DNA from 3 places in the Ralstonia sp. OTU4908 genome. Region 3 is predicted to be linked to each of the others. Evidence: predicted binding sites of a transcription regulator. Region 3 holds the regulator's gene; each other region holds the start of a gene.

Region 1 (5,832 bases), on a different contig from region 3:
ATCGCCCACATTGAGGGGGTCTTGCATGGTGTCACCGGCAACAGAAAGAAGAAAAGCTGGCAGCCAATGCGCGCTGGGTGCCCTCGCTGGGCAGCGTGATGGCCGGGGTTCCGGGGGCACTTCGGTAGGCTTGTAGTGCGTAGTGTTTCACGCCGCGCCGGCTGAGGTTTTGCGCCAGCGCAAGAAGTTGCGGTTCCGGCAACCAGTCGGGGTGCCATGTGGTGCGGCATTCGAATGCGCCGCCGTTCTGCAGCAGAAGATCCAGGCACGCATCGACCGGCGCTGCGCTGCCGCGGCGGCCCGTGAGCGCATCGTAGTGCGGTGCGCTGGTCTTGATGTCGAGCCCCACCCAGTCCAGCTGCGGCAGTACGTCGGTCAGGCGCGCCGGATAGATGCCGCCGGTGTGCAGGCCAATCTTGTAGCCGAGCGCCCGCACGTCGCGTATCAGTTGCGGCAGGTGCGGCTCGCTCAGCGGTTCACCGCCCGAGAAGACCACCGCATCGAGCAGGCCCGTGCGACGCTGCAGAAAGGCGAAGACGTCGTTCCAATCCAGCGTGCGTGTCCGGGTCTGCAAGTGCGGGTTGTGGCAGTAATGACAGCGCCACGGGCAGCCGGCCACGAACACCACCGCCGCAAGCTGCCCGGGCCAGTCGACGCTGGAAAAAGGTGCCAGGCCGCCGATGGCCGGCGGCGGGCAGTGTGGCGGCTCAGCGGGCGCGGTCTTCAACGAAGAAGCGGCGTTCACGGAATTCCCCTTGCTTGCCGATATTGAATGAGCTGACGGGCCGGTGATAGCCCATCACGCGGGTCCAGACTTCGCAGCGCGTGCGCTGGCTGTCGTCGAGTGCAACGGTGCGGTTGGTGGTTTGTGCAACGGTGGTCATACGGAGGCTCCTTCGTGATGGAGGTGGGTGGAAGAACCTGGGGTGCCTGCCGCTGTGCAGCCGCACTTGCCGTGGGGCTGCTGGGCCAGCAGATCTGCATCGCATTTCGGACAGAACGTGTGATGGCCGGACAGATAGCCGTGTTTCGGGCAGATCGAAAACGTCGGGGTGATGGTGATGTACGGCAGGCGGAAGTTGGCCAGCGCGCGGCGCACGAGTTCCTTGCATGCCTGCGGCGATGAGATCGCTTCGTTCATGTACAGGTGCAGGACCGTGCCGCCCGTGTACTTGCTCTGCAGTGCTTCCTGGCGCGCCAGCGCTTCAAACGGGTCGTCGGTGTAGCCGACGGGCAACTGGCTTGAGTTGGTGTAATACGGCTGCGCGGTCGTACCGGCCTGCAGGATGCCAGGCCAGCGCTTGCGGTCTTCGCGGGCGAAGCGGTAGGTGGTGCCCTCTGCGGGTGTGGCTTCGAGGTTGTACAGGTGCCCGGTCGCCTCCTGGAATTCCGTCATGCGCTGACGTACGTGGTCGAGCAGGCGCACCGCCATGGCATGGCCGAATGGCGTGGTGATGTCGTCGGCATCGTGTGTGAAGTTGCGCACCATTTCGTTGATGCCGTTCACGCCCAGCGTACTGAAGTGGTTGCGCAGCGTGCCCAGGTAGCGGCGCGTGTATGGATACAGCCCCTGATCGATCAGCCGCTGCACGAACTTGCGCTTGACCTCCAGCACATCGCGGCCGAGGGCGAGCAGCGTGTCCAGCCGCGCCAGCAGCGCTGCCTCATCTTCCGCGTAGAGATACCCCAGTCGTGCGCAGTTGACGGTCACGACGCCGATGGACCCGGTCTGCTCAGCCGAGCCAAACAACCCGTTGCCGCGCTTGAGCAGTTCGCGCAGGTCAAGCTGCAGGCGGCAGCACATCGAGCGCACCATGTGCGGCTCCAGGTCGGAGTTGAGGAAGTTCTGAAAGTAGGGCAGCCCGTAGCGCGCCGTCATCTCGAACAGCAACGTGGTGTTTGGGTGCTCCCAATCGAAGTCCGACGTGATGTTGTAGGTCGGTATCGGGAACGTGAACGCGCGGTCTTTCGCATCGCCGGCCATCATGACCTCGATGTACGCGCGGTTGATCATGTCCATCTCGGGCTGGAGATCGCCGTAGGTGAAGGGCATCTCTTCGCCGCCGATGTAAGGAACCTGTTCGCGCAGGTCGGCCGGACAAGTCCAGTCGAACGTGAGGTTGGTGAACGGCGTTTGCGTGCCCCAGCGGCTGGGTACGTTCAGGTTGTAGATCAGTTCCTGCATGGACTGCTTGACCGCGGCATACGACATCGCGTCGCGGCGGATGAACGGCGCCATGTAGGTATCGAACGAACTGAACGCCTGCGCGCCGGCCCACTCGTTCTGCAGCGTGCCCAGAAAGTTGACGATCTGCCCGATGGCTGCGGACATATGCCGCGGCGGCGTTGCCTCCACCTTGCCCGGCACGCCGTTGAATCCCTCCGTCAGCAACTGCCGCAACGACCAGCCTGCGCAGTAGCCCGAGAGCATGTCGAGATCGTGGATGTGGAGGTCGCCCTCGCGGTGCGCCGTGCCCGCTTCGGGGCTGTAGACGTGCGAAAGCCAGTAGTTGGCCGTGACCTTGCCCGCCACGTTCAGGATCAGGCCGCCCAGGCTGTAGCCCTGATTGGCGTTGGCGTTGACGCGCCAGTCGCGCTGCTCGAGGTACTCCTCCATCGTGCTTTCGACATCGACCAGCGTGTGCTTGAGCGAACGCAGCCGGGCGTGCTGTTCGCGGTAGACGATGTAGGCGCGCGCGGTGCGCCAATAGCCGGCGTCCACCAGCACCTCTTCCACGCAGTTCTGGATGATTTCGATACCTGGGCAGGGGAGCGGCGCAAGATGTGCAACCACGCCTGAGGTCAGGTGCTGCGCCTCGATGGTGTCGAATTCGCCGGTGGCCTGGCCGGCTGCGGCGATGGCCTGTCGAATCTTCTGCGCATCGAACGGCGCCAATGAACCGTCGCGCTTGGTGACTTGCCCAGTGACCTGTGTGCCCGTCATGAGGTACTCCATATAGTGGTATGGAGTCAGACTAGCACTACATATTGTGGTCTGTGAGCCTTAAAGACCTGGATCTTTGAATCGCTTGACCCCGGTCAACCCGGGCCGGGGCCGATGCGCAAGCCGGGTGTCCCGGTCAGTCAACGATGAGTAGTCGAGCGCCCTTTTTGGTGGTCGACTGATGGGCTTCGGCATCGTCGCCCACCTGATAGCTCATACCGGGCGTGAGCGTGAACGTGCGGCCGTCTTCCAGTGTGGTTTCCAGTTCGCCGTCAAGGCAGAACAGGATGTGGCCCTTCTTGCACCAATGGTCGGCCAGGTAGCCAGGCGTGTACTCCACCATGCGCACGCGGATGCGGTCCGACTCGTCGCCAAAGTAGCGCGTGCGCCAGATCGCCATGCCGGTTTCGCCGGCATGTTCGGTAGGTTCAACGGTAGACCAGTCGGTTGTGCCGAAGGCGAAGGGCGCCATTTTCATTGCAGGGCTCCGGTGGTGACATAAGCCCATGATGGTATCAGCGGCATACGTGGTACAGGCGTCGCTTTTCATGTGCTCGAAACAGCGCTTGTTGGTATGCCCCGACGGCATTGCGTGTCGCTCAATAATCCGCTTCGCACTGGCCAATTCCAGTGCTCATGCGGCATTGCAGCAGGGTGTCAACGGCGCCATATCAATGTATGCAGAAATTGCATGATGCTATGCAACATCGACATAACGATCGCCATGCGCTTCTCTAATATCGTCGCTTTTTACAAAGCATGACGAACTTGGGCCGGCCCTTGGCCCCATGAGATCTGCGTCTGCCGCGCGCCGCCTTCCGGCCACGGTATTCCTTGGAGAAAGTCTTGAACACCAAACGTCTGACCTCCCACATTGGGCTGGCAATGCTGCTGGGCATTGCCGTCGGCTGGGGTTGCCACGAATACGCCAAGGACGCTGCGGCGGCCAAGGACATCGCTTCGTACTTCAGCATCATCACCGACATCTTCCTGCGCATGATCAAGATGATCATCGCGCCGCTGGTGTTCTCGACCCTGGTGACGGGCCTGGCGAGCATGAGCGGCGGGCGTTCGGTGGGCCGCGTGGGCCTGCGCGCGATGATCTGGTTTGTGTGCGCGTCGGCCACGTCGCTGGCGCTGGGCATGCTGCTGGTCAACTTCTTCCAGCCGGGTGTGCACATGAACCTGGCGCTGCCGGATGTGTCGGCCACGTCGGGCCTGAAGACGGGTGACTTCACCCTCAAGGCCTTCATCACGCACGTGTTTCCGCGCAGCATCGTGGAGGCCATGGCCACCAACGAAATCCTGCAGATCTTGGTGTTCTCGCTGTTCTTCGGCGCCGCGCTGTCGACGATGAAGAATCCGATGGACAGTGTGATCGGCCGTGGCCTGGAAGAACTGACCAAGCTGATGTTCCGCATTACCGACTACGTGATGCGCTTTGCACCGCTGGGCGTATTTGCCGCCATGGCCGCTGCGATCACGGTGGAAGGCGTGGGCGTGCTGTGGACCTACGGCAAGCTGATCGGCGAGTTCTACCTGGGCCTGGCACTGCTGTGGGCGATCCTGTTCCTGGTGGGCTATGTGCTGCTGGGCCGCTCGCTGGGCCGTCTGCTGGGGCTGATTCGCGAGCCGACGCTGCTGGCGTTCGCCACCGCAAGCAGCGAATCCGCTTACCCGAAGACGATCGAGGCGCTGGACCGGTTTGGCGTGCCCAAGCGCATCTCCAGCTTCGTCCTGCCGCTGGGCTACTCGTTCAACCTGGATGGCTCGATGATGTACCAGGCGTTTGCGGTGCTGTTCATCGCGCAGGCCTACAACATCGAGATGAGCTTCACGCAACAGGTCACGCTGCTGCTGGTGCTGATGCTCACGAGCAAGGGGATGGCCGGCGTGGCGCGTGCATCGCTGGTGGTGGTGGCGGCCACGCTGCCGATGTTCCATCTGCCCGAAGCTGGTCTGCTGCTGATCATCGGGATCGACCAGTTCTTCGACATGGGCCGCACGGCAACCAACGTGATCGGCAACAGCCTGGCCACGGCCGTGGTGGCAAAGTACGAGCCGGCAGAAGACGAAGCGGCGGCGGACGTTGCCGAACCGGCAGTGCAACCGACGGTCGGCTGACATTCAGCCAAGATGACAATGCGCCGCCTTTCAGGGCGGCGTTGTCCTTTTCGGGCGGCGTTATTCGGGCTGGGAAGCGAGCGACACCGCGACGGGGCTCAGGGGCGCGTCGCCAATGTCGACCCGCTGGGCCATTGGCGCCTCTCCGAGCAACGCAGCCACCATGGCTTGCAGCGGAAGCACATCGCCGGTGCTCATGAAGCATGGCGTTGCGGCTTGGCCCGATGCCTGCAATCCCGCTGCCGCGAGCGTGCGGCCCAGATGGCGCGCGACGGCGTGTCCGGTGTCGATCAATGTCAACCGGTCGCCCGCAATCTCATGGATGGCATCTTCCAGGAAGGGGTAGTGCGTGCAGCCGAGCACCAACGTGTCGGCATTCGCATCGAGCATCGGTTGCAGATAGGCGCGCAGCAGTTCCAGCACCGCAGGCGAGTGGGTATCGCCGCGTTCGATCAGGGGGACGAGGCCGTAGCCGGGCTGGCTCAGCACCTTGCAATTGCCAGAGGCACCCGCCAGCAGGCGCGCAAATTTCTCGCTGCGCAGCGTGCTTTCGGTCGCGAGCACGCCGACCACACGGCTTTTCGACGTGGCAACCGCTGGCTTTAAGCCGGGCTCGACGCCAATCACCGGCACCGCGAGCTTTGCGCGCAGCACGTGCACGGCCTGCGCCGTGGCGGTGTTGCAGGCGATCACCAACGCCTTGCAGCCTTGTTCGATCAGCCATTCGCACACACGGAGCGTGCGATCGGCAATGTACTCGGGAG
Region 2 (5,832 bases), on a different contig from region 3:
TGAACCAGAAACCGATGGTGAATTGCGGGCTCAGTGCGATGTCTGCGCCGTTCTGCGTGAGCTTGTAGGCGTCGATGCGCGAATCGACCGACAGGGCCGTGCCGCCAAACGGGTCGGCCGCAGCAGAGCCGCCGTCGGTGCCGGCCACCCACGGGCCGATCGTCGAATTCGCTTTACGGTCGGTCGGGGGCAGTGGATCGAAGCTGTAATACGCCGCCAGGCCGGTGGTGAGCGAGGTGGCCAGCGGCGTCGGCACAACGTAGGCGATCTGCGCAAGCATCGACACCGGCACGTTGTTGCGCACCAGCGTGTAGTTGATGCGGTAAATGCCGCTGGCGGCAGCGATGTTGCTGTCGGTGTACTGCGTGGCCGTGGCGGGCAGCGTGGCGACCGGCTTGCCGTCGCGCAGCACGGTGATCGGGCCGCTGGCTGGGGTCGGGTTCTGCCAGTTCAGCACCAGCGAGGCGTTGTACGCGCCGACCGTGCTCTGGATGTTGCGCACGCCGACGGCACTGGCCGTGAGCGCTGCACCGTCGAGCTGATGCGCCGTAGCCGGTACGGCGGCGTTCAGTTGCGCCAGGACGGTCGGCACGATGTCGGCCTCGCTCGGCAGCGCGGCCAGCGTGGCTTCCGACGTGGGCGCCGCCATGCCGGTCTTGCCGAGCACGCCGTTGACCGGCTTGTTCAGGGCGATGAAGGCGGTGCGGTTTTCCAGCGTCGGCGCCGACGTGGTGGCGCCTGTGCCGTCCAGCCCGTGGCTGGTGGTGACGACGACAAGCCAGTCTTCGTTCGGGTTGGCGGTGCGGCGCCGGGCGATGGCGGCCTGCAGCGTGCCGAGCGCCTGGTCGACGTTGGCCAGCGCAGCGGTGTACGCATCGCTTTGCAGGCCCGAGGCCAGCGCGGCGGCGGCCGGCGCGGTGTATTGCGCGAAGACGACGTCGTAGCCGGACTGCACGAGCTTCACGCTGTTCTGCGTCACGCAGGTGTCCACCTGGGCGCAGTCGACCAGCGTGTCGAGATTGCCGGCTTGCTGATCCGCCTTGAGCAGCGCCGGCAGCGCGGCCGAGCTGACGGCGGCGCCCAGCCGTTGCGTGGTGCCGGCAGCCTTGGCGGCGCTGCGCGCGTAGCTGAACACGCTTGGGGCGGCCAGGGTGGTGACGGTGTCGTCGGTCACGCCGTGGCGGTTTTGCCAGGCGCCGGTCAGCACGGTGGCCCAGCTGGGTGTGTCCAGCGGTGGCTGGGCGGTGGTGGTGCCGAGCGTGCCGCCGGTCGATGCCGGCATCACCGCCAGCGCGCCCAGGTTCGGCAGGCTGTGCTGCAAGAGCGCACTCTGTACCTGCGCATAGGTGGCGCCGTCCACGCCGACCATCAGCACCTTCTTGCTGGCGCTGGCGGAGGGCGCGTCCGTGCTGCCCTGGTTGGCGACGGGGCCGCTGTCGCCCCCGCCGCATGCGGTCAATGTGGTCGCCAGCGTCGCTGCCACGGTCGTGCTCAGCGCGGCCCTCAGCAGGCGCCGGGCGGGGTGATTCCAAGCCATGTCGATTTCCTCGGTCGTTGTGCGCGGCGCTCGGTGTGTCGCCGCCGTGATTGCGCTCCCTGCAATGCGACCGAAGCGTAGGGTTGGGGCCTGTCGCTCAGGTGACAGCCGCGGCAAGAATGCTGATGCCGTTATTCGGATTTCTTGAGCGAGGGGAAGGTCGAAGTCGGCACGGCCCGCAGTACGCCTGCACCAGTGCAGTGCGCCGCACACATACCCCTACCGCAGATGAGGTGACGTCTATTGAACTTGCGGCGTCGATAGAAAGAATTATTCTGAAGAGACGGTCATTGCGACGCCGCACGTCAGTGCCGCCGACCCGTTGTGCTGCCTGGGGTGGCGGGTTTGCGGCACTGCATTTGGGTTGAGAAAACCCCCCTTCGCCGCCATCTGTCAAGACTGGTCTTGTTTGATCGATCCACTATACTTAGGGCCAATCCCGGGGTAACACACTACATATAGTGGTGGCCTCCCGGGATTCTTATTTCGGCGCCACGCGGGGGGCGGGCGTACGGCAGGTCAAGCCGACGCTTGGGAGCTGAGAAAAGGCAAGGGTCTTTTCCGTCTCATTTCTCCGCATGGCGCAAGGGTGCGCCAAGGGTCTTCCACCCAGCGGCGAGCCAATAAAACGAACGGTTCAACAGGAGTCCACATGCAGACGGCCCAATCCGAAATCCACTCCGGCACCGCCAATCCTTCGCAATTTGCGCAAAGCGCTGGCGGCACGGCCGTGGCCCCCGGCACCGCTTCCGGCGTCAATCTTGCCGACTACAAGATCATTCGCCGCAACGGCGCCGTGGTGAGCTTCGAGCCTTCGAAGATCGCCGTGGCCATGACCAAGGCTTTCCTCGCCGTGAATGGCGGGCAGGGTGCTGCTTCCGCGCGTGTGCGCGAGCTGGTCGACCAACAAACGCAGAACGTCGTGCGCGCACTGCTGCGCAGCCGCCCGAACGGCGGCACGTTCCATATCGAAGACGTGCAGGATCAGGTGGAACTGGCCCTGATGCGCTCGGGCGAGCACGACGTGGCCCGCGCCTACGTGCTGTACCGCGAGCGCCGCGCCCAGGAGCGCGCGCAAGCCGGTGAAACCCAGCAGCAACCGGCCTTCATCGGCCTGAACGTGACCGACGGCGGCATCAGCCGCCCGCTGGACATGGTGGCGCTGCGCAACGTGATCGTCTCGGCCTGCGAAGGCCTGGGCGACGCGGTGGACCCGGAGCCGATCCTCAAGGAAACGGTCAAGAACCTGTATGAAGGCGTGCCGATGACGCAGGTGTACGACTCGGCCATCCTGGCCTCGCGTACCCTGATCGAAAAGGACCCGGCGTACAGCCAGGTCACGGCGCGCATCCTGCTGCACACGATCCGCCGCGAAATCCTCGGCGAAGAAGTCACGCAAGCCGAAATGAGCACGCGCTACGTCGACTACTTCCCGCAGTTCATCAAGCGCGGCATCAACGCCGAGCTGCTGGACGACAAGCTGGCCCAGTTCGACCTGGCCCGCCTGGGCGCGGCGCTGGACGCCTCGCGCGACTTCCAGTTCAACTACCTCGGCCTGCAGACGCTGTACGACCGCTACTTCCTGCACATCAACGAAACCCGCATCGAGATGCCGCAGGCATTCTTCATGCGTGTGGCGATGGGCCTGGCGCTGAACGAAATCGACCGCGAAGCCCGCGCCATCGAGTTCTACCAGCTGCTGTCGTCGTTCGACTTCATGTCGAGCACGCCGACGCTGTTCAACTCGGGCACGCGCCGCTCGCAACTGTCGTCGTGCTACCTGACCACCGTGTCGGACGATCTGGACGGCATTTACGAAGCGCTGAAGGAAAACGCGTTGCTGTCGAAGTTTGCCGGCGGCCTGGGCAACGACTGGACCAACGTGCGCGCACTTGGCTCGCACATCAAGGGTACGAACGGCAAGAGCCAAGGCGTGGTGCCGTTCCTGAAGGTGGTCAACGACACGGCCGTGGCCGTGAACCAGGGCGGCAAGCGCAAGGGCGCCGTCTGCGCGTACCTGGAAACGTGGCACCTGGACATCGAAGAATTCCTGGAGCTGCGCAAGAACACGGGCGACGACCGCCGTCGCACGCACGACATGAACACGGCCAACTGGATTCCGGACCTGTTCATGAAGCGCGTGATGGAAGGTGGCGAGTGGACGCTGTTCTCGCCGTCCACCTGCCCGGACCTGCACGACAAGGTCGGCAAGGCATTCGAACAGGCCTACCTGGCCTACGAAGACAAGGTCGCGCGCGGCGAGATCAAGCTCTTCAAGAAGATGCCGGCGCTGCAACTGTGGCGCAAGATGCTGGGCATGCTGTTCGAAACCGGCCACCCGTGGATCACGTTCAAGGATCCGTGCAACATCCGCAGCCCGCAGCAGCACGTGGGCGTGGTGCACAGCTCCAACCTGTGCACGGAAATCACGCTGAACACCAACGACAGCGAAATCGCCGTGTGCAACCTGGGTTCGGTCAACCTGGTTGCCCACCTGGTCAAGCAGGCCGACGGCAGCGTGGTGCTCGATCACGAGAAACTGAAGAAGACCGTGCGCACGGCCATGCGCATGCTCGACAACGTCATCGACATCAACTACTACGCCGTCAAGAAGGCGCGTGATTCGAACCTGCGCCACCGTCCGGTCGGCATGGGCATCATGGGCTTCCAGGACGCGCTGCACGTACTGCGCGTGCCGTACGCCAGCGAGGCAGCGGTGCAGTTTGCCGACACCTCGATGGAAGCCGTGTGCTACTACGCCTACTGGGCGTCGACCGAGCTTGCTGAAGAGCGCGGCCGCTACAGCAGCTACAAGGGCTCGCTGTGGGATCGCGGCATCCTGCCGCAAGACTCGCTCAAGCTGCTGGCCGAAGAGCGCGGCGGCTACCTGGAAGCCGACATGTCGTCGACGATGGACTGGGACAGCCTGCGCGGCCGCATCAAGCAGTACGGCATGCGCAACTCGAACTGCGTGGCGATCGCCCCGACGGCAACGATCTCCAACATCATCGGCGTGTCGGCCTGTATCGAGCCGACGTACCAGAACCTGTACGTCAAGTCGAACCTGTCGGGCGAATTTACGGTGGTCAACGACTACCTGGTGCGCGACCTGAAGGCACGCGGCCTGTGGGACGAAGTGATGGTCGCCGACCTGAAGTACTTCGACGGCTCGCTGGCCCGCATCGACCGCATCCCGCAAGACCTGCGCGACCTGTACGCCACGGCCTTCGAAGTGGAACCGCAATGGCTGGTGGAAGCGGCATCGCGTCGCCAGAAGTGGATCGATCAGGCCCAGTCGCTGAACATCTACATGGCCGGCGCATCGGGCAAGAAGCTGGACGACACGTACAAGCTGGCGTGGTTGCGTGGCCTGAAGACCACGTATTACCTGCGCACGATCGGCGCCACGCACGTCGAGAAGTCGACCGTGTCGCGCGGCACGCTGAATGCGGTGTCGTCGGGTAGCGATGTGGGTGGTGTGTCGGCTGCAGGTGCGTCCGGCGTGACTTCAGCCGCGCCGACCAGCGCACTGGACGCCGCTGCTGCCACCGCCCAGGCCATGCCGGAAGCCGAAGGCGCCGTGTGCACGATGCGCCCGGGCGACCCCGGTTTCGAGGAATGCGAAGCCTGCCAATAAGTCAAAACAGTGTCTGAGGTTGCTCCCGCGCAAGCTGGGGCGCCCGGATCTGCACGACACTGGACTCGCGCTCCGAAAGAGCGGGAGCGACGAGCAAAGAATCAGGAGAAACACATATGCTGAGCTGGGACGACGACGTCAAACCTGCCGCACAACCTTCGGCTGCACCGCAGCCGGTGTATCAACCGCAGCCGCAACTGCAAACGGCCACCGCCGACCAGGGTGGCGTGCTGCCCCCGTCGGCCACGCAGGCCGCCGGCACGGGCATCCTCGGCAACAATCCGAACGCCGCTGCCGCACAGAACAACCGCCGCGTAAATGCCGCCGACAAGCGCGTCATCAACGGCGCGACCGACGTCAACCAGTTGGTGCCGTTCAAGTACAAGTGGGCCTGGGAAAAGTACCTGGCCGGCTGCGCTAACCACTGGATGCCGCAGGAAATCAACATGTCGCGCGACATCGCCTTGTGGAAAGACCCGAACGGTCTGACCGAAGACGAGCGCCGCATCATCAAGCGCAACCTGGGCTTTTTCGTGACGGCCGACTCGCTGGCCGCCAACAACATCGTGCTCGGCACGTACCGCCAGATCACCGCGCCGGAATGCCGTCAGTACCTGCTGCGCCAGGCGTTCGAAGAGGCGATCCACACGCACGCGTA
Region 3 (5,832 bases):
TTCGGTCTGGCTGCGCGCTGCGCGTAGTGCAAAGGCTTTGCGGAAGATGTACGTCCATGAGAACAGCGACATCACCAGCAAGAGGCCCATGACGAATTGGACCAGGAGGCTGGCATGCAGCACCAGCGACACGATCGACAGATCTTGTGTGACCTCGACGGGATTCATGCGGCGGCTTTGATGGTTGCGAGTACGGGAGCGGGAATCGGGGTCGGCCGGAAAGTGAGCCGGTCGACACATCCAACACGAATCGTGCCTGATGCGAGCAAAACGTCGCCGCGCCAGCCTTCTTGGGCGAATTGGACCGACGCGGGGCCGACCCGTTCCATACGCGAACGGATCTGAAGCAGGTCGTCCAGGCGTGCCGGCGCGCGGTAATCCACGGCAGTGCTACGCACCACGAAAATGGCTCCGGTCGTGTCGGCCAGCACCTGCTGATCGACCCCAAGCGCGCGCAGCCACTCGGTGCGGGCGCGCTCGAAAAATTTCAAATAGTTGGCGTAAAACACGACGCCGCCTGCGTCGGTATCTTCCCAATACACGCGCAGGTTCCAGTCAAAAGAAGACATTGGGTAATTTTACCAAGACGCAAATGACGGCCAGACATCCACCGACTGGCCGAGGGCTTGCGCTCGAATTCAGGCCATGCCTCGCGTCACGCTGGTGGCCGAGAATGACTGGCAAACGGGCATCAGCTCCATCGCGTTGACATTGAAGTGCGCCGGCAGCGCCGCCATCCAGTAGACCGCTTCGGCGATGTCGTCGGCGGTGAGGGCTTCCGTGCCTTCGTAAACCTTCTCCACACGGGCATCGTCGCCCTTGAAACGCACGTTGGAAAACTCCGTGCCGGAGCACAGCCCTGGCTCGACGTTCGATACGCGTACGCGCGTGCCGGTCAGGTCTGCCCGCAAGTTCAACGAAAACTGGCGGACGAACGCCTTGGTGGCGCCATACACGTTGCCGCCCGGATACGGATATGTCCCCGCGATCGAGCCAATGTTGATGATGTGACCACGATTGCGCTCCACCATGGCGGGAAGTAGCGCACGCGTCATATGCACGAGCCCGGAGCAGTTGGTGCCGATCATGCGGTCCCAATCGGTCAGGTCGGCACGCTGGGCGGGTTCCAGGCCCAGTGCCAGGCCGGCGTTGTTCACCAGGACATCGACTTCGCGCCAACCCTCGGGCAGGGAGCCCGGCAAGGCCGCAACGGCGTCGGCATCCAGCACGTCCAGCACGAACGGCAGCACGGCGTCGCCCAATTCGGCCTTGAGCGCGTCGAGGCGGTCCTGGCGGCGGCCTGCCGCGATCACACGATGGCCTTCTCGCACGAAACGCCGCGCGATGGCAGCGCCGAACCCGGCCGTTGCGCCGGTCACGAATACGATCATGGAAGTGTCTCCGGACCTGAAAATGCGAAAGGTCAGAGTTTACCTGAAGCCTTGTGCCCTATTGCACCGCAATGTGCGTGTCTGCACGCCCGCTTCTTGCGGCGGCCATGGGGCTGTCGTACACTCGCGAACAACCATTCCACCTTGCGCGACTGGCGAATCCTGAAGCTGCTTTGAGCGGCTTCGACATGTGGGCAGCGACCACGAGGAAGCGCAAGGTTTCTGGCGTCATGCACAACGGCGCCTGCCGCTCGCCTGGGCAGCGAATGGGAAGCACAGGGTGACTCGGACACCTCTGCAATCGGCCAACGCCGAGCGCAGTCGTTCAAGCCGCGCGCATGTTTCCCCACGCCTCGCCCGATCTCTGCCATTTCCGTTTCGTTTCAGACCAGACACTCGCCATGTTCGAACGCAGCCGCTATACGATCGACCAGATCGATCCCGAAATCTTTGCCGCCATCCAGAAGGAAAATCAGCGTCAGGAAGACCACATCGAGTTGATTGCCTCCGAGAACTACACGTCCCCGGCCGTGATGGCCGCGCAGGGCTCGCAACTGACCAACAAGTACGCCGAGGGCTACCCCGGCAAGCGTTACTACGGCGGTTGCGAATACGTGGACGTGGTGGAACAGCTCGCCATCGACCGCGTGAAGCAGCTCTTTGGGGCCGAAGCCGCTAACGTGCAGCCGAACTCGGGCTCGCAGGCCAACCAGGGCGTGTTCTTCGCCGTGCTCAAGCCGGGTGACACGATCATGGGCATGAGCCTGGCTGAAGGCGGCCATCTGACGCACGGCATGGCGCTCAACATGAGCGGCAAGTGGTTCAACGTGGTCAGCTACGGCCTGAACGCTCAGGAAGACATCGATTACGACGCGCTGGAAGCCCTGGCACAAGAGAAGAAGCCGAAGCTGATCATCGCCGGCGCATCGGCATTTGCGCTGCGCATCGATTTCGAGCGCATCGGCAAGATCGCCAAGTCGATTGGTGCGTACTTTATGGTGGACATGGCCCACTACGCCGGCCTGATCGCCGCCGGTGTGTACCCGAACCCGGTGCCGCACGCTGACTTTGTAACGACCACCACGCACAAGAGCCTGCGCGGCCCGCGCGGCGGCGTGATCCTGATGAAGGCCGAACACGAGAAGGCCATCAACTCGGCGATCTTCCCGGGTATCCAGGGCGGCCCGCTGATGCACGTGATTGCTGGCAAGGCGGTGGCGTTCAAGGAAGCACTGTCGCCCGAGTTCAAGGCTTACCAGCAACAGGTGGTGAAGAACGCGGCAGCCATGGCCGAAACGCTGATGGCCCGCGGCCTGCGTATCGTCTCCGGCCGCACCGAAAGCCACGTGATGCTGGTCGACCTGCGCGCCAAGAAGATCACCGGCAAGGAAGCCGAAAAGGTACTGGGTGATGCACACATCACGGTCAACAAGAACGCCATTCCGAATGACCCGGAAAAGCCGTTCGTGACGTCGGGCGTGCGCCTGGGTTCGCCCGCCATGACCACGCGTGGCTTCAAGGAAGCCGAGGCCGTGAAGGTCGCCCACCTGATCGCCGATGTGCTGGACAACCCGCACGACGAGGCCAACATCGCCGCCGTGCGCGCCAAGGTGGCTGAGCTGACCAAGCAGTTCCCGGTCTACGGCTGAGGCATCCGCCGATGGCCGGATCTTCCGGCCACGTAGTACCCTGCCGCGATGCGCCCCGAATTGAATGAGGGGCCATCGCGGCGTTGTTCTTTTAGCGCAGTGCGTTCTTTGAGGTTGCCGAGGAGACCACCGGCATGAAATGCCCCTTTTGCGGCCACGCGGCCACCCAGGTCATTGATACCCGCATGTCGGAAGAAGGCGACACCGTGCGCCGCCGCCGTCGTTGCGAATCCTGCGACCGCCGCTTCACCACCTACGAACGCATCGAGCTGTTCTTCCCCGCCGTCGTCAAAAAGAACGGCAGCCGTGTCGACTACGACCGCAACAAGGTCAAGGATTCCATGCGCCTGGCGCTGCGCAAGCGCCCCGTTTCCGCCGAGGCCATCGACGAGGCCATCGCCCGCATCGAAGAAAAACTCCTCAGCCACGGCGAGAAGGAAATCGGCAGCGATCGCGTGGGCGAGCTGGTGATGCGCGAACTCAAGCGGCTGGACAAGATCGGGTACATCCGGTTTGCGTCGGTGTATCGGAGTTTTGAGGATCTGGCTGAGTTTCGGGACGTGCTGGATGAGGTTGCGGCGACGAATGTGCGGAAATGAAAAAGGGCCCCGACGGGCCCTTTCTTGTTTCCTGTTACCAACACTGCGCTGACGTGGTACCCGCAGCCATGTTTGCGTTGCTTTGTACGCCGAGTTGGTTGATGGTGTATGTCCCACATGCATCGGCCGTCTGCGGACTGACCGGCACAGCGGAAGCGGAATAGCCAGGCGCTGCAGCACCACTCGCGCCGGCCGTGCCCGTTACCGCAACATTCAGCTGATAGTACGACTGCGTGCCAGACTGAATGGCGAACGGAAAGCTCGCCGCCGCATAGCCCAGCGAAGCGGGCGACGCTGCATAGTTATTCTGCAGTGTAAAAAACCGCTCTTGGCGCACTGCCAAATCCAGCAGTGCGGTCTTCGCATCTGCCCGGTGCGATTTGAGGATGTATTGCTGGTACGACGGATAGGCGATGCGGGCCAGGATGGCGATGATCGCTACCGTGATCATCAGCTCCATCAACGAGAAACCGCTTTCGCCACGTGACAGGGTAGAAGTTGTATTTCGACTCATGATCAGCGCAGCTTGGTCCAAGTCATGCGCGAGCCAACACCGGCGGCGCTCGGGTTGATCTGGTTGACCGTACCCGTGCCGTTCACTGTCTGCTGCACCAGATACGGCAGCTTGTTGGCGGTCACGATAGACGGTGTGCCGGTACCACTCAAACCGATACCGCTGACAATGCCGCCGTTGAGTGTCGGGAAGTTATTGTTGTTGTCACCGAAGAACGACGCGGTGCCCGCCCCACCCGATGCGACAGAGATGGCCATGGTGTAGCCAGACGCAGGCGTCGAGGTACAGGACAAAACCTGTTGCGTGCCAGGCACCGTCGTGTTGACAATGAACATGCCATAGGCGAGCGTTGGGTTATAGACCACCTGTTCATAGTTGGTAACCGCACTCGAACCAGAGCCCGTGGTGGTGCTGGGCAGCGCGAGCTTCCAGCCGAACTGGGTATTGGCAGTACTGCTAGTGCCACACGCTGTCGAACCCACCCAACACACCTTGTTGTTGCTCACAGTCCGGTAGGACGGCATCGTGCCCGAACTGACGGACGTGTTGGTAATGCTCTGCGTCTGCAGGGTCGACGCAGTCACCGTCTGCGGGCCGGTCAGGGTTGCATAGACCGCAGCCGCCGGTGCGATCGCGTTCCAAGCGTTCATGTTCCAGTCCCAGACACCATACAGGGACTGTGCAGTGTTGCTGGAATAGGCGGCTGCGCTGGTCTGCGTTACGGGGAACGCCTGACCGGTGCCGAAGCTGACGAGCACACGCGGCGCTCCTGTGCCGCTACCCGGGATGGCTGCAACCGCCACCTTGCTGGTGATCGGTTGACCAGCCGGCGTTGAGAACATTGGCGCGCTGGAAACGCTCCAGGATGCTGGATTCTGCGACGTCAGATCGAAACGCCAGACGTTGCCGAACGCATCGCCTGCGTACACATAGTCGGTAATGTGATCGCCATCAAGATCCGCTGGCGTTACATAGGCGATACCGTTCTTATTGTTGGCTTTCAGAGGATCCTTGCTCGGGCCGTAGCCCGTGTCGAGGTAGTAGAAGGATGTGGTTCCATCGCTTGCCACCAGCATGATGTACAGACCTGCACCACCGCTTGAGCTATTCAGTCCATTTCCGAATAGCACCGCCCAATTGCCATTGTGAAGACGGCGGATCACTGGGGTACCGTAGGTGTTACCAAGATAGCTGGCACAACCGGCGACGTTGGTGCACTTGAGATTGGCGGACGACCATTCGCCGATAACTAGCGAGCTGGCGTTGCCCTCACTGAAGTTGGCGGGATTAGTGATATCGAGGGCATAAAGAGCGCCCGTGCCTACGCTCGTGTTGTCCGCAATCGCGCCGGAGGCGTTGCCACCACCACCCAGCCCACCGACCAGCCACGTATGCCAGGCATTTTTGTAGTAGAGCTCGCCTGTCCCGGGAGTCGCATCCACATACAGATTGTGCGCATACGAAGGGGAGCTGAAATCCAGTTTGCCGTTGGTGTTGTAGATGGTGTTCAGGGCCGCTGCCGGCATGTAGGCAAGAACTTCCTTCCCGTCGTTCGGCGTCGTCGCCGTAGTGAAATTGCCATTGGCATCGTAACCACCTGCACGGAAACCATGCAGCATGCCGTCATTTGCGCCAACGTACACAACGTTCGCCCGCTGTGCATTATTGGTCTTGAAGAG

The links. The regulator NrdR, encoded in region 3, represses ribonucleotide reductase genes. The targets are predictions, from matches to a motif close to CACNANATNTNGTG.
Region 1: a site for NrdR is predicted at 2,980-2,993, ahead of AAHM38_RS08940 (ribonucleoside triphosphate reductase). Genes of this name have one in related genera too.
Region 2: a site for NrdR is predicted at 1,988-2,001, ahead of AAHM38_RS21140 (ribonucleoside-diphosphate reductase subunit alpha). Genes of this name have one in related genera too.

What each region holds. Positions count from the first base shown of each region.
Region 1 covers NZ_JASATD010000007.1:153,858-159,689, reverse strand. The annotation lists gene AAHM38_RS08955 (Crp/Fnr family transcriptional regulator) at 1-27, opposite strand, end outside; gene AAHM38_RS08950 (anaerobic ribonucleoside-triphosphate reductase activating protein) at 32-745, opposite strand; gene nrdD (anaerobic ribonucleoside-triphosphate reductase) at 708-884, opposite strand; gene AAHM38_RS08940 (ribonucleoside triphosphate reductase) at 881-2,944, opposite strand; gene AAHM38_RS08935 (DHCW motif cupin fold protein) at 3,081-3,422, opposite strand; gene AAHM38_RS08930 (dicarboxylate/amino acid:cation symporter) at 3,791-5,068, shown strand; gene murI (glutamate racemase) at 5,129-5,832, opposite strand, start outside.
Region 2 covers NZ_JASATD010000036.1:5,092-10,923, reverse strand. The annotation lists gene AAHM38_RS21145 (alkaline phosphatase family protein) at 1-1,537, opposite strand, end outside; gene AAHM38_RS21140 (ribonucleoside-diphosphate reductase subunit alpha) at 2,190-5,174, shown strand; gene AAHM38_RS21135 (ribonucleotide-diphosphate reductase subunit beta) at 5,291-5,832, shown strand, end outside.
Region 3 covers NZ_JASATD010000025.1:34,134-39,965, reverse strand. The annotation lists gene tolQ (protein TolQ) at 1-168, opposite strand, end outside; gene ybgC (tol-pal system-associated acyl-CoA thioesterase) at 165-569, opposite strand; gene ydfG (bifunctional NADP-dependent 3-hydroxy acid dehydrogenase/3-hydroxypropionate dehydrogenase YdfG) at 639-1,391, opposite strand; ZMP/ZTP riboswitch at 1,530-1,659, shown strand; gene glyA (serine hydroxymethyltransferase) at 1,793-3,040, shown strand; gene nrdR (transcriptional regulator NrdR) at 3,175-3,639, shown strand; gene AAHM38_RS18715 (type IV pilin protein) at 3,674-4,174, opposite strand; gene AAHM38_RS18710 (pilus assembly protein) at 4,156-5,832, opposite strand, start outside.